Regions from separate parts of the Ureibacillus thermophilus genome, predicted to be linked through region 2. Evidence: riboswitches for the same ligand, from Rfam matches in the RefSeq annotation. Region 2 holds a riboswitch; each other region holds the start of a gene.
What was found. A riboswitch is a leader RNA that binds a small molecule or an ion and turns the genes downstream of it on or off. The one in region 2 is predicted to bind S-adenosylmethionine.
Positions count from the first base shown of each region.

Region 1: it holds a riboswitch for S-adenosylmethionine, as region 2 does, so the genes downstream of both, DKZ56_RS01350 (O-acetylhomoserine aminocarboxypropyltransferase/cysteine synthase family protein) here and DKZ56_RS00655 (bifunctional homocysteine S-methyltransferase/methylenetetrahydrofolate reductase) in region 2, are expected to answer to the same signal.
Region 3: it holds a riboswitch for S-adenosylmethionine, as region 2 does, so the genes downstream of both, metA (homoserine O-acetyltransferase MetA) here and DKZ56_RS00655 (bifunctional homocysteine S-methyltransferase/methylenetetrahydrofolate reductase) in region 2, are expected to answer to the same signal.
Region 4: it holds a riboswitch for S-adenosylmethionine, as region 2 does, so the genes downstream of both, DKZ56_RS12835 (methionine ABC transporter ATP-binding protein) here and DKZ56_RS00655 (bifunctional homocysteine S-methyltransferase/methylenetetrahydrofolate reductase) in region 2, are expected to answer to the same signal.

Region 1 is NZ_CP036528.1:296,262-299,388, reverse strand. Features, by position in the region: gene nfsA (oxygen-insensitive NADPH nitroreductase) at 366-1,103, opposite strand; SAM riboswitch class I at 1,524-1,627, shown strand; gene DKZ56_RS01350 (O-acetylhomoserine aminocarboxypropyltransferase/cysteine synthase family protein) at 1,737-3,038, shown strand.
Region 2 is NZ_CP036528.1:152,403-155,529, forward strand. Features, by position in the region: gene metH (methionine synthase) at 1-15, opposite strand, end outside; gene DKZ56_RS00655 (bifunctional homocysteine S-methyltransferase/methylenetetrahydrofolate reductase) at 8-1,855, opposite strand; SAM riboswitch class I at 1,954-2,058, opposite strand; gene hemG (protoporphyrinogen oxidase) at 2,138-3,127, opposite strand, start outside.
Region 3 is NZ_CP036528.1:2,074,333-2,077,459, reverse strand. Features, by position in the region: gene DKZ56_RS10275 (hypothetical protein) at 1-935, shown strand, start outside; gene metA (homoserine O-acetyltransferase MetA) at 988-1,926, opposite strand; SAM riboswitch class I at 2,018-2,125, opposite strand; gene DKZ56_RS10265 (hypothetical protein) at 2,191-2,943, opposite strand; gene DKZ56_RS10260 (DEAD/DEAH box helicase) at 2,925-3,127, opposite strand, start outside.
Region 4 is NZ_CP036528.1:2,567,466-2,570,592, reverse strand. Features, by position in the region: gene DKZ56_RS12855 (arsenate reductase family protein) at 1-280, shown strand, start outside; gene gcvH (glycine cleavage system protein GcvH) at 346-726, shown strand; gene DKZ56_RS12845 (toprim domain-containing protein) at 822-1,163, shown strand; gene DKZ56_RS12840 (thioredoxin family protein) at 1,176-1,478, shown strand; SAM riboswitch class I at 1,530-1,640, shown strand; gene DKZ56_RS12835 (methionine ABC transporter ATP-binding protein) at 1,796-2,821, shown strand; gene DKZ56_RS12830 (methionine ABC transporter permease) at 2,814-3,127, shown strand, end outside.

The DNA.
Region 1 (3,127 bases), 140 kb from region 2:
ATACATTTTTAGTTTTATTGGATTGGGCATTATAGAAGTTTAAGAGAAAAAATAAAGAGTTTTGACAAATCTAAAAAAACATCACTTTCTCCAAAGAGAAAATGATGTTTTTTTGATATGTTATTAAAAATTGATTTCCGTTCCGGGAACGCTTTCCGCGGGGCCCGGCTAGCCTCCTCTGAGTCATTCCTTCGCTCCTCGTGGTCTCGAGAGGGCTCGTCGCAGGAAAGCTTTGCTTTGCGACTAAGCGTGCGCGACAGGAGCTCGCCCCGTCACTCCAATCAATTTTTCGTTAGTTCAATTTTTTATCAAAACTCTTTCAGCTACCCCTATAATTTTTGGTTTATGTCCCAGCCTCTTTATGATTATTTCCAAGTGAATCCTTTGGACGCTAAAAATTCTTTGATGAATGGACGGCGTTGTTCACTGAGGAAATCCGCCATTTGCTTCGTCCAATTGGATACTTTTTGATTGGAGCTTCTGGATGCATAATAGTTTTCCATAATCGCATCGTATTTATCTAAAAGCTCATCATATTTTTCAGCATCATATTCATTTTCATGCAATACGGCTTCCACTGGGAGTCTTGGTTTTGTTTCATTTCGTTTTGTTGGTTTCCCGATTGTCATTGCAAAGAGCGGGAAGACGTGTTCTGGAAGGTTAAATAATTCGCTGATTTCTTTTGGATTGTTTCTTGCGCCGCCGATATAACAAATGCCGTAGCCTTCAGATTCTGCCGCAACGACAAAGTTTTGCGCAAAAATCGCCACATCCGCAACACCCACTAAGACATTTTCCGCCGTATCCACTGTAATATCGACACCGTGTTTTTTCCCAGCTACTTCTAATCGTTTAAAGTCGACACAGAATAACAAAGCAGCCCCGGCTGTTTGAAATTGAAATTCATTTTTGGAAAGTTCTCCGAGTTTTTGTTTCTTTTCTTCATCTGTCACCAAAATTACACTATAGGCTTGTACAAAATGGGAAGAAGCAGCCATTTGTGCCGTTTGAATTAGATCAATAATTTTTTCTTTTGGTATTTCTTCTCCTGTATATTTGCGTACAGATGTATGACTACGCAATAATTCTTTTACGTTCAACATTTACACCCCTTTTATGTACTGGTTAAGTTGAAGATCGCTCTTTAAAGCGATGTTTCTCTTCCTAAAGGTATCATATTATACTTTTTAGCCAATGACAAAAATTTGAATTAAAGAACGCCTATCCATTCATAATAGGACAAGAAGGTAGGCTCGGTTTATCATCGGCATTCCGAATTGGATGAAATCTTTTGTTGTGAAGGCATATTACAGAGGAAAATGAAGAGAATCGCTTTTTCGGCACAGTCTTTACAAGAAGATATTTTGGGGGGGAATGAACATTTTTTTCTCTTCATTTATGGAAAAATCAATTTTGTTCTATTATACTCAAAAAAATAAAGAAGTTTTAAAATTTTCAAAAAGTGGTTGACAGAGTGGGATACTATGTTTTATAGTTAATCCAACGATGGAAAATCAATCATACTCTTATCAAGAGAGGCGGAGGGACTAGGCCCAAAGATGCCCGGCAACCTGCAAGAAATTGCAAAGGTGCTAAATCCTACAGACGTTTGTCTGAAAGATAAGAGGAGGAAATGTACGTGTACAAAGCCCTCTTCTTATATGAAGAGGGTTTTTGTTTTATCTTCCATGCCTTCTCGAAACCTTCCATCAAATTTATGTTTAGGAGGAAATATCATGTCCGAATTCAAACCAGAAACGCTATTACTTCACGGTGGTCAACAACCTGATCCAGTAACAGGTGCAATTGCCGTTCCGATTTATCGCACGACGGCTTATGCCTTCAAAAACACAGAACATGCACGAAAATTATTTGCCCTTGAAGAAGCCGGAAACATTTATTCCCGCATCATGAACCCGACAGTCGATGTGTTTGAAAAGCGTGTTGCCTTGCTAGAAGGGGGCTCTGCAGCTGTTGCTCTATCTTCCGGTCAGGCGGCAGTTGCCTTCTCCATTTTAAATATCGCCAATGCGGGAGATGAAATTGTCTCTGCTGGATCATTGTATGGCGGAACATATAACTTATTTGCTAACACATTACCTCGTTGGGGCATTACAACAACATTTGTAGATGAAAGAGATCCGGAAAACTTCCGCAAAGCAATTACGGACAAAACAAAAGCAATCTATGCAGAAGTAGTAGGAAATCCTAGCTTAAATATTTTAGATATTGAAGCAGTAGCAGCAATTGCCCATGAACATGGCATTCCATTAATCATCGACAATACGTTCCCATCTCCATATGGATGCAATCCAATTGATTTTGGAGCAGATGTTGTTATCCATTCAGCAACAAAATGGATTGGCGGCCACGGTACAACAATCGGTGGCGTTGTGGTAGATGCAGGAAAATTCGACTGGACACAAGGTCGATTCCCTGGTTTCACAGAGCCTGACCACACATATCATGGCATTCGTTACGGCATCGATACAGCCGGTGCAGCTTTTGCAACAAAAATGCGCGTCCAATTATTGCGCGATCTTGGCCCAACTTTAGGACCGGATGCGGCATTCAGTTTCCTTCAAGGATTGGAAACTCTTCACCTCCGCTATCCAAGACACAGTGAAAATGCAGAAAAAGTAGTGGCATTTTTGAAAAACCACCCATATGTGGAATACGTGAATTATCCAGGAGATGAATCATTCGAATCTCACCATTTAGCGAAAAAATATTTGAAAAACGGTTATGGTTCTATGGTGACATTCGGTATTAAAGGTGGCCGTGAAGCAGGAAGCGTTGTTATTGACAATGTAAAATTGTTCTCTCACGTTGCAAACGTTGGAGATGCAAGATCCTTGATTATTCATCCAGCTTCCACTACTCACCAACAATTAACTGCTGAAGAATTGAAAATTGCCGGTGTAGGAGAAGAGCTTATCCGCTTATCCATCGGTTTAGAAAATGTGGACGATATCATTGCAGATTTAGATCAAGCTTTAGCCAAAGCAGCAGCTGAATTCGGCGTGAAAAACGCGTAAAAGTGGATTACAAAGCCCCTCTCTTTGTTAAATATATAGAATCGGAGTTTTTTCAAGTGCTTCCCGTTCTCATTTGAGCGGATATAATA
Region 2 (3,127 bases):
TGGATGGTTAGCCATTTGCTTTAACTCCTTTGTTTTGCTCATCAAGTTGTTGGATATATTGCAATAGTTGTATTGTCAGTTCATATCGCATAAACGGTGTAATCAAGTAAATGCCGTTAAAGTATTGGGTTGCTGTATCTAACAACTCTTTTGCAATTTCAAGACCTACTTTTGTTTCTTCTTCTTTATTGCCGCTCACCTGTTTCATTCTCTCTAACACATCATCGGAGAGTTTAATTCCCGGTACTTCATGGTGCAAAAACTCCGCATTTTTAAAACTTGTGAGCGGCATAATGCCAATATAAATCGGCGTTTCTAAATGCTTTGTCACCTCATAGACTTCCACAATTTTTTCTTTCGAATAAATTGGCTGTGAAATGAAATAATCCGCACCATGTTCAATTTTTTTCTCCAGGCGGCTTACCGCGCGATCGATAACGCGTACATTCGGATTAAAAGCAGCCGCCACGGAGAAATTCGCTTTCTTTTTAAGAGATTTTCCGGAGAAAGAAATCCCTTCGTTTAATTGTTTAATGAGAGAGATTAATTCCATTGAAGAAACATCATAGACGCTCGTCGCCCCAGGAAAATCCCCCACTTTTGTAGGGTCGCCGGTAACCGCTAGAACATCATGTAATCCGAGGGCATTTAACCCCATCAAATGAGATTGAAGCCCAATCAAATTCCGGTCACGGCAAGTTATGTGAGGCATTGTGCGAATGCCGTATTGCAGTTTTAAAATGGCACCCATAGCCAAGTTGCTGACTCTTGGGGAGGCTAAAGAATTGTCCGCCATCATGATAAGGTCCGCCCCAGCTTCATACAAAGCCTTAGCACCTTCCACAAATTGCTCAATTTCTAAATGTTTTGGCGTATCTAATTCCACAATCACCGAGCGTTCTCTTTTAGCTTTTTCATGAAGAGGCTCGAAGCTATGCGGTTCCGCCTCTTGAATAATTGCTTCCCTTACAGGTTTTGCCACTTTCTTTTCAATCGGCCGGAAATGAGCTAATTTCTTTTTCACAGCTTCAATATGTTTTGGCGTTGTGCCGCAGCATCCTCCAATAAGTCTTACTCCCTCATTGCAAAGTTCCACTGCAGCACGGGCAAAATAATCCACTTCTGATTCGTAAACAACGCGGCCATCTTCAATATCCAATAACGAAGCGTTCGGATAGGCGGATAAATAAGCTTTCTCAGGAATTTCCACCTCTTCAAAGGCTTGAATCGTATGGTAAGGACCAAGGCGACAGTTCACACCGACTATATTTGCACCTAATTGTTCAAGCTGTTTTAACGCTTCATTTAATTTCAGGCCATTAAGCAAAACGCCCGGCTCTTGCATGGAAACTTGGGCAATAATCGGCATATCGGTCATTGCTCTTACCATTTTCAACGTTTCCGTAAGCTCTTCAAAATCATAGTAAGTTTCGAGCAATAACCCATCTAACCGGCCTGCAATCAACACTTCTGCCTGTTCCCTTACAGCTTCCAAAATTTCATCCAAAGTGTAATCCACTTTACGAACCCCGCGAATTCCGCCAATGGAGCCTAAAATAAAGACGTCTTTTCCTGCTGCTGCACGTCTTGCCACTTCAATGGCCCCTTTATTGATTTCCACCACTTTGGACTCTAGTCCGTATCGGGTAAGCTTAATTTTATTTGCGCCATATGTGTTCGTTTGGATGACATCTGCGCCGGCTTGTATGTATTCGCTATGAATTTTTTCGATAATTTCTGGCCTTTCTATATTCATTTCTTCATGGCAAGATTCCAGACCATACGAATATAAAAGCGTCCCCATTGCTCCATCCGCAACTAACACGCTATTTTTTAAAGCCTCTAATAGTCCCATTAAATTCCCTCACTTTTCTATACTGCATAAATTTTCAGTTAATTCATCTAATAGAAAAAGCCTTCTTGCGAAAGAAGGCTTGTCATTTCCTTATAGTCACCTTATCTTTCGGCAATTGCCGCTGGATTTAGCACCTTACTAAATAGATTAGTTGGTTGCTGAAGCTTCTTCGGGCCAGTTCCCTCCACTTCTCTTGATAAGTGTTATTCAATTTTAAAATATCAATATAATAGCTCTCATCATAAACGGTAATCTTCATTTTGTCAAGTTAACAAATCGGAATTACTGCGAAATAAGCTCAAAAATATTCTCTGCTGTTTCTTTTCCGTTGTCAATACAAGCACCAATGCCTACTCCAAAATAAGAGCAGCCGGCAATGAGCAAATTCGGATAACGTTCTTTTAATTTTGAGAGCACTTCCTGCAAGGCTTCGTGATGGGCTAAATCGTATTTTGGCATCGCATCGATCCATTTTGTAATTTTTACCATGTTCGGCTGTTCTTCAATATTTAAGCTGAGTTTAATATCGTTTAGGGCTACCTTTGTCAGTTCTTCATCGCTCATGACTTTTAATTCATGATAGCGGGGATTGTTTTCTTTATAAAACAAGCGTACTAATAAATTTCCATCTTTGGATGTATGTTTCCATTTGCGGCTTGTCCAAGTGGAGGCATTGCACACTAAATCGCTGTTATGGGAAACAATAAATCCCGTACCATCTTGCGGCAAAATGGAATCCGGCAAATCGAAGCCTAAATACATCGTAATAGCAGAAGCATTTTTAAATTGGTTGAAATAAGGGTCTAATTCTTCATCCTTTAATAAGTTCTTTACGACTTGGTTTGGTAATGCCAACACCACAACATCCGCTTCAAGCTTTTCGCCATTTGCTAATGTGATTTCATAAAGATCATTTTTCTTCTCAACCCGAATTGTTTCAGTATTTTTGCGAATTTCCACTGTATCAAGCAGTTCTTCCAAACGGTCAATCAACTGGGATAACCCGTTTTTAAAAGAAAGGAATTTTTTGTTGGCTTCCCGTTCAAACTTCTCGCGATTCGCTTGTAAACCTTTCATCAAGCTGCCGTATTCATTTTTATAATCCACTAAATATGGAAGAGTGGAGGCAATGGATAATTTGTAAATATCGCCGGAATACACGCCGGCAAGCACTGGGGCAATTTGTTTTTCCACGATTTCTTTCCCTAAAAAGTACTCTAAAAATTCCCCGATGGAGCTTTCTTTCGTAAATTTCGTATTTGGAATTTCTCC
Region 3 (3,127 bases), 1.1 Mb from region 2:
TCGGGCATGGGATTGCGCTATCTGGCGATTTTATCATTCAAGGCGCACCGAAATTGACGGCTGATGCAGCAGGACTCCCTGTTAGCGATGTCATTTCTGCTAGCGTTCCTCTTGTCATCGTGATGGGCGTTGTGACAACTTTTACAGCATTTTTCTTGCTCAGAAGGGATTTGAAACGGGGAACTATTGAGATGGTTGGCGGTTTTGATGGTGGCCAAGAAGACGAAGAGGAAGTGGAAGCACATCTCTTAACGAAAAATCAAAAACGATTTTTTGCTATTTTAATACCGATTACCTTCTTATTAAATGTAGTCGCGATGGCGATTTTTGATTTAACCGGCGGGGATGCAACGGCGCTCATTGGCGGAACAACCCTTGTACTTCTGCTGCTCCTATCCATGTTTGCCCATAAAAATGCAGGACTTGAAAAAACGACAAGTTACTTAATTCAAGGATTCCAATTTGGTTTTAAAGTGTTTGGACCAGTGATTCCAATCGCCGCTTTCTTCTATTTAGGAGATTCAGGATTCACACAAATCATCGGCGACTATTTGCCTGAAACATCCCAAGGCATCATCAACGATTTAGGGGGCGCTTTGGCAGCCGTTGTGCCAATGACAGCGGAAGTTGCGGCAGTAACCGTTGCTGGTGTCGGCGCTATTACCGGATTAGATGGGTCCGGATTTTCGGGCATTTCATTAGTCGGCTCCATTGCCAATCTATTTGGAACAGTCATTGGCGATGGAACTGCAACGCTTACGGCCCTTGGGCAAATTGCAGCGATTTATGTCGGCGGGGGAACGCTTGTACCATGGGCGTTAATTCCGGCTGCTGCCATCTGTAACGTAAGTCCGTTTGAATTGGCGAGACGAAATTTAGTTCCTGTTGTAATCGGACTCGTTGTAACTACGATTGTGGCAATGTTTTTCATCTAAAAATAAGAGCTGTAAAAATTCTTCCGAAATAGAAGAATTTTTACAGCTCTGTTTAAATTTCGAAATTAATGGCATCTTCCACATAGTGCCAATCGTACGGCGTTTCTTGGTAAACGTAGTAGTTTAACCAGTTGTAGAATAATAAGTGGGCATGGGCGCGCCAATAATTTTTTGGCTGTTTTGTTGGGTCGTTGTCAGGGAAATAATTTTCTGGTATGTCGACCGGCAAACCTTTCTTTATGTCACGCTCATATTCTTCTGCAAGGGTTGTGGCATCATATTCCAAGTGACCGGTAATCATAATGTGTTTATTGTCTTTTGATTGAATGATAAAAGGCCCAACTTCTTCAGAATAACTTAATAATTTTAAATCCGGATGCTGCTCGATTTCCTCGATGGAAACAGATGTATATCGTGAATGAGGCGCCACAAATTCATCGTTGAAACCACGAACTAAATCGTTCGTTAAGTCCGTAATTGTATGGGAATAAATGCCGGAACATTTTTTCGGCAATTCAAACTTGCCAATGCCAAAATGGTAATACAAAGCCGCCTGTGCAGCCCAACAGATATAAATGATTGATGTGACATTCACTTTCGCCCAGTCTAAAATTTCAGTCAATTCTTTCCAATAGTTGACTTCTTCAAATTCCATGCGTTCCACAGGCGCCCCTGTGATGACCATTCCATCAAAACGGCGGTGTTTAATTTTATCAAATGTTTTATAAAACAACTCTAAATGGCTTTTTGATACATTTTTTGATTCATATGTAGCAGTATTTAAAAAGGTTACATTCGTTTGCAGCGGCGTATTTCCAAGCAAGCGCAGCAATTGAAGTTCCGCTTTTTCTTTCTCAGGCATTAAATTCAACACTAAAATGTTTAATGGCCGAATGTCCTGCGATAATGCGCGGTCCTCTTCCATGACGAAAATTTTTTCATTTCTTAATATTTCTCCAGCTGGTAAATTTTTAGGAATATTAATTGGCATTCCCTTGTCCCCCATTTCTAAATAATCTGAAATAAAAAACCCTCTCATTCCAGCAATGAGAATGAGAGGGTACAAATATTTCATGCACACTCTCTTATCTCCCAAGGTTACACCTTGCTGGAATTAGCACCTTTCTAACATCCGTTAGAGGTTGCTGAAGTTTCATTGGGCCAAGTCCCTCCACTTCTCTTGATAAGAAAGTATTAATTCCATATAAAATTAAGAATATCCTAACATATCCAATAGAGAAATGCAATATTCGAGCTATTTGATTTCACTCTGAAATTTCTCGAACCACTCCAACTTTTCCTTCTCAAATATTTCTTTTTCTAAAAATTCATCCCAATTATTTAATAACGTATTCCACACCCGAGGAAAAAATTCCTTCTTTTCATTGTTCCAAATAATCAGTTCAATGCATGGAACATCATTAATTTGCACCTTTTCCAATGATAAAATGGATTTGATTTCCTGCTCACTTTCGTCCATTGAATCCAAGTACATTTTTTGTATTTCATTTATGAAAAACTCTTGATTCAATGTTTCCTCTTCATTTTTCATATAGCGGTATAATTGGTCTGGAAAATCATCATAATCCAATACTTCTTCTATATCTCCATGGAAAATGTTGGAATGGGTTGGGCTATATAACAACTCCACCGTCACAGGATCTAATTCTTCTTCAAAGACTCCCTGGGCAAATTGTTGCTTCCCTTTTTCGGTCAATTGATAAACCTTGTTTTCCCTTGCCAGCAACCCATTTTTTTGCATTTTCCGCATCAAATCTTCTATAAATAAAGGCTCCACCAATAAAATGTCGCTCAGTTCTTCCGCGTTTTCAAAAGTGGATTTTTGAAATGAAAACAGCAAAATTTTCATTAAAATATCCATCGTCTTTTTTTCGATGGGCTGATAGGTGATTTCATACGTATGCATAGGAAGACACCAAATATCCGTATGAACAATCGTTCCCTTCATTTCTTTTTCTAATTGTTGTTTTAATTGTTGGAGTTCCATGTCGCAGGCTCCTTCGTAATTGTTCGTATTCCTTGCAGGGCTTTCACAACCTCATATAAGCGCTGATACATCTCTCTCGTTTCTTTCTTTTTCGGACGTTTTGTAAACATTTCAGAGCTGCCGACGATCATCAGCAATTCCCGCGCTCGGGATAAAGCGACGTTTAAACGGCGATAGTCTTTGG
Region 4 (3,127 bases), 600 kb from region 2:
AAAATATGAAGCTATTCATATTGTAGAACAAACTCCTACAAAAGAAGAATTAAAATCTTATTGGGAGAAAAGCGGACTTCCGCTGAAAAAATTTTTTAATACATCCGGTCAAAAGTATAGATCCCTTGGCTTAAAGGATAAACTAGATGCGATGTCTGAGGAAGAGCAGTTGGAATTGCTTGCTTCAGATGGAATGTTGATTAAACGGCCTATTATAACAAATGGGGAAAAGGTGACTCTTGGATTTAAAGAGGAAGAGTTTGAAAAGGTTTGGAAGTGACTTGTTTTCGCTAGAGAAATATGTCAAACTGTTAAAAAGATTACATATTTTATGGAGGTTAAAGTATGTCAGTACCAAAGGACTTGCGTTATACTTCAGAACATGAATGGGTAAAAGTAGAAGATGGAAAAGTACGTGTAGGAATCACAGATTATGCACAATCTGAACTTGGCGATATTGTGTTCGTGGAACTTCCTCAAGTAGGCGATGAAATTCGAGTGGGCGAGCCATTCGGTAGCGTGGAATCCGTTAAAACGGTTTCGGAATTATATGCGCCGATTTCAGGGAAAGTGGTAGAAGTGAATGCAGAGTTGGAAGACAGCCCTGAACTTGTCAATGAATCGCCATATGAAAAAGCTTGGATGATTGTGGTGGAGCCGGAAGATGTTTCTCAAATTGAACAATTGTTGACAGCTGAAAAATATGAGGAATTGATTTCCGAATAAGGTAGAGTAAACGCCAGTGCAAGAACTGGCGTTTTTTTAAAAACTTAATATAATAAATAAACAGCCTTTTTATTATCGTGCATGGGGTGAGCAATATGACGTATGAAAAATGTATTATTGTAGAAGGTCGTTCAGATATGCTGAAATTGGTCCCCATCTTAGCGGAAGAGGTAAAGATTGTTTACACGAATGGAACGATTAGCGAAGATGCCCTGTTAGAGCTCCTTGAACCATATGAAGAATGTGAGCTTTATACTTTTTTTGATGCCGATCAATCGGGTGAAAAACTGAGGAAACTCATGAAACGGATTTACTCGGAAGCTATTCATTTAAATGTTCCAAGGACATATATGGAAGTGGCGAATGCACCCCGAAAAGTGCTGGCCCAATTACTGAGAGATGCTAATTTTTCAGTTCATAAAGAATATTTAATATAGGAAATGATGGAAATGGAAGAATGGACAATTGAAACGTGGAAAGAAAAAGCAGAAACACATGAACTAACAGCTTTTTATTTATATACACCATTTTGCGGGACGTGTATGGTTGCTTCTAAAATGATGGAAGTGGTTGAAGCATTGCTTCCTCAAATTCCAATGGGAAAAGCAAATCTTAATTATTTGGAAGAATTCGCTTTTGAGCAGCAAATTGAAAGTGTTCCTTGTTTGATTATTACAAAAAATGGAAAAGTTTACGAAAAAGTCTATGCCTTTAAATCCGTACAAAACTTATATGAAAAGTTGACTTTATAGTTGACATCTAATAGATTCCATGATACATTGATTTCATAATTAAATAGTCAACTCTTATTAAGAGTGGTGGAGGGAAGTGCCCTATGAAACCCGGCAACCATCATAGTTAATATGATAAGGTGCCAAATCACGCAAAGTATTGATTACTTTGAAAGATAAGAGGAAGTTTTACGTATCTTCTTGGGTAGTTCAACTTCCCTTCTACTTATCAAAGTAGGAGGTTTTTTTTATTTCATGTTATATGAATCATAAAAATTGTAAAATTCACAAATGTAGAACGATTACATCATTGCGGTTTGCAAAAAAGGAGTACTTATATGATTGAAGTAAAAGATGTCACAAAAATATTTAAAACGAAAAGTGGACAATTAACCGCAGTTGATCATGTCAGTTTATCCGTTCAAAAAGGTGAAATTTTCGGAATCATCGGATATAGCGGTGCCGGAAAAAGTACGCTCATTCGCCTTTTGAATGGACTAGAAAAACCATCGAGCGGTTCAGTTATTGTCAATGGTCAAGAAATTTCTTCAATTAAAGGAAAAGAATTGCGAAAAGCGCGGCAAAAGATTAGCATGATTTTCCAACACTTTAATTTGTTGTGGTCGAGAACAGTTGCGGAAAATATTGCTTTCCCGTTAGAGATTGCGGGTGTGCCAAAAGCTGAAAGAGAAAAAAGGGTACAAGAGTTGATTGAGCTTGTTGGATTGAAAGGACGTGGAGATGCTTATCCATCCCAGCTTTCCGGCGGCCAGAAACAGCGTGTTGGGATTGCGAGAGCATTAGCCAATAATCCTGAAGTATTGCTATGCGATGAAGCTACAAGTGCATTGGACCCTGAAACAACGGACTCCATTTTGAGTCTGTTAAAAGACATAAATGAGCGTCTTGGTTTGACCATTGTGTTAATTACTCATGAAATGCACGTGATTCGAAAAATTTGCCATCGGGTAGCAGTAATGCAAGCGGGACGTATTGTGGAACAAGGAACAGTTCTTGAAGTGTTCCGAAATCCTCAAGCGGAAATTACGAAAAACTTTGTGATGCAAGTATCCGATTTTAAAGAAACTAAAGAAGCGATTGAACACATTTTGAAAAACTATCCAACGGGAAAAATAGTAAAACTGACTTTCGTAGGAAATACATCGGAACAGCCAGTTATTTCTTATTTAATAAAAGAATTTCAAATTGAAGTGAATATCGTCCATGGCAATATTTCCCAAACAGCGAACGGCCCTTATGGAACTTTAATTGTTCAGCTTGTTGGAGAACAGGAAAAAGTGCAAAAGGCATTAGATAAATTGCAAACGATGAACATTCAAACGGAGGTGATTGCAAATGATTGAGACTTTCTTTCCTAATGTCAAATGGGATATTATGTGGCAAGCAACCTATGACACTCTTTACATGACAATCATCTCTACAGCTATTACCTTCGTTCTTGGATTATTAATTGGAATTTTGCTGTTTTTGACAAGCCCGCATCAATTATGGGCAAATAAAGTGGTGCATTTCTTGACGGGCTCTATTGTCAACATTTTCCGTTCGATTCCGTTTATCATATTAATTATTTTATTAATTCCGTTTACAAAATTTTTGCTTGGGACCATTCGCGGGGTGAATGCCGCTTTGCCGGCGTTGATTATCGGTTC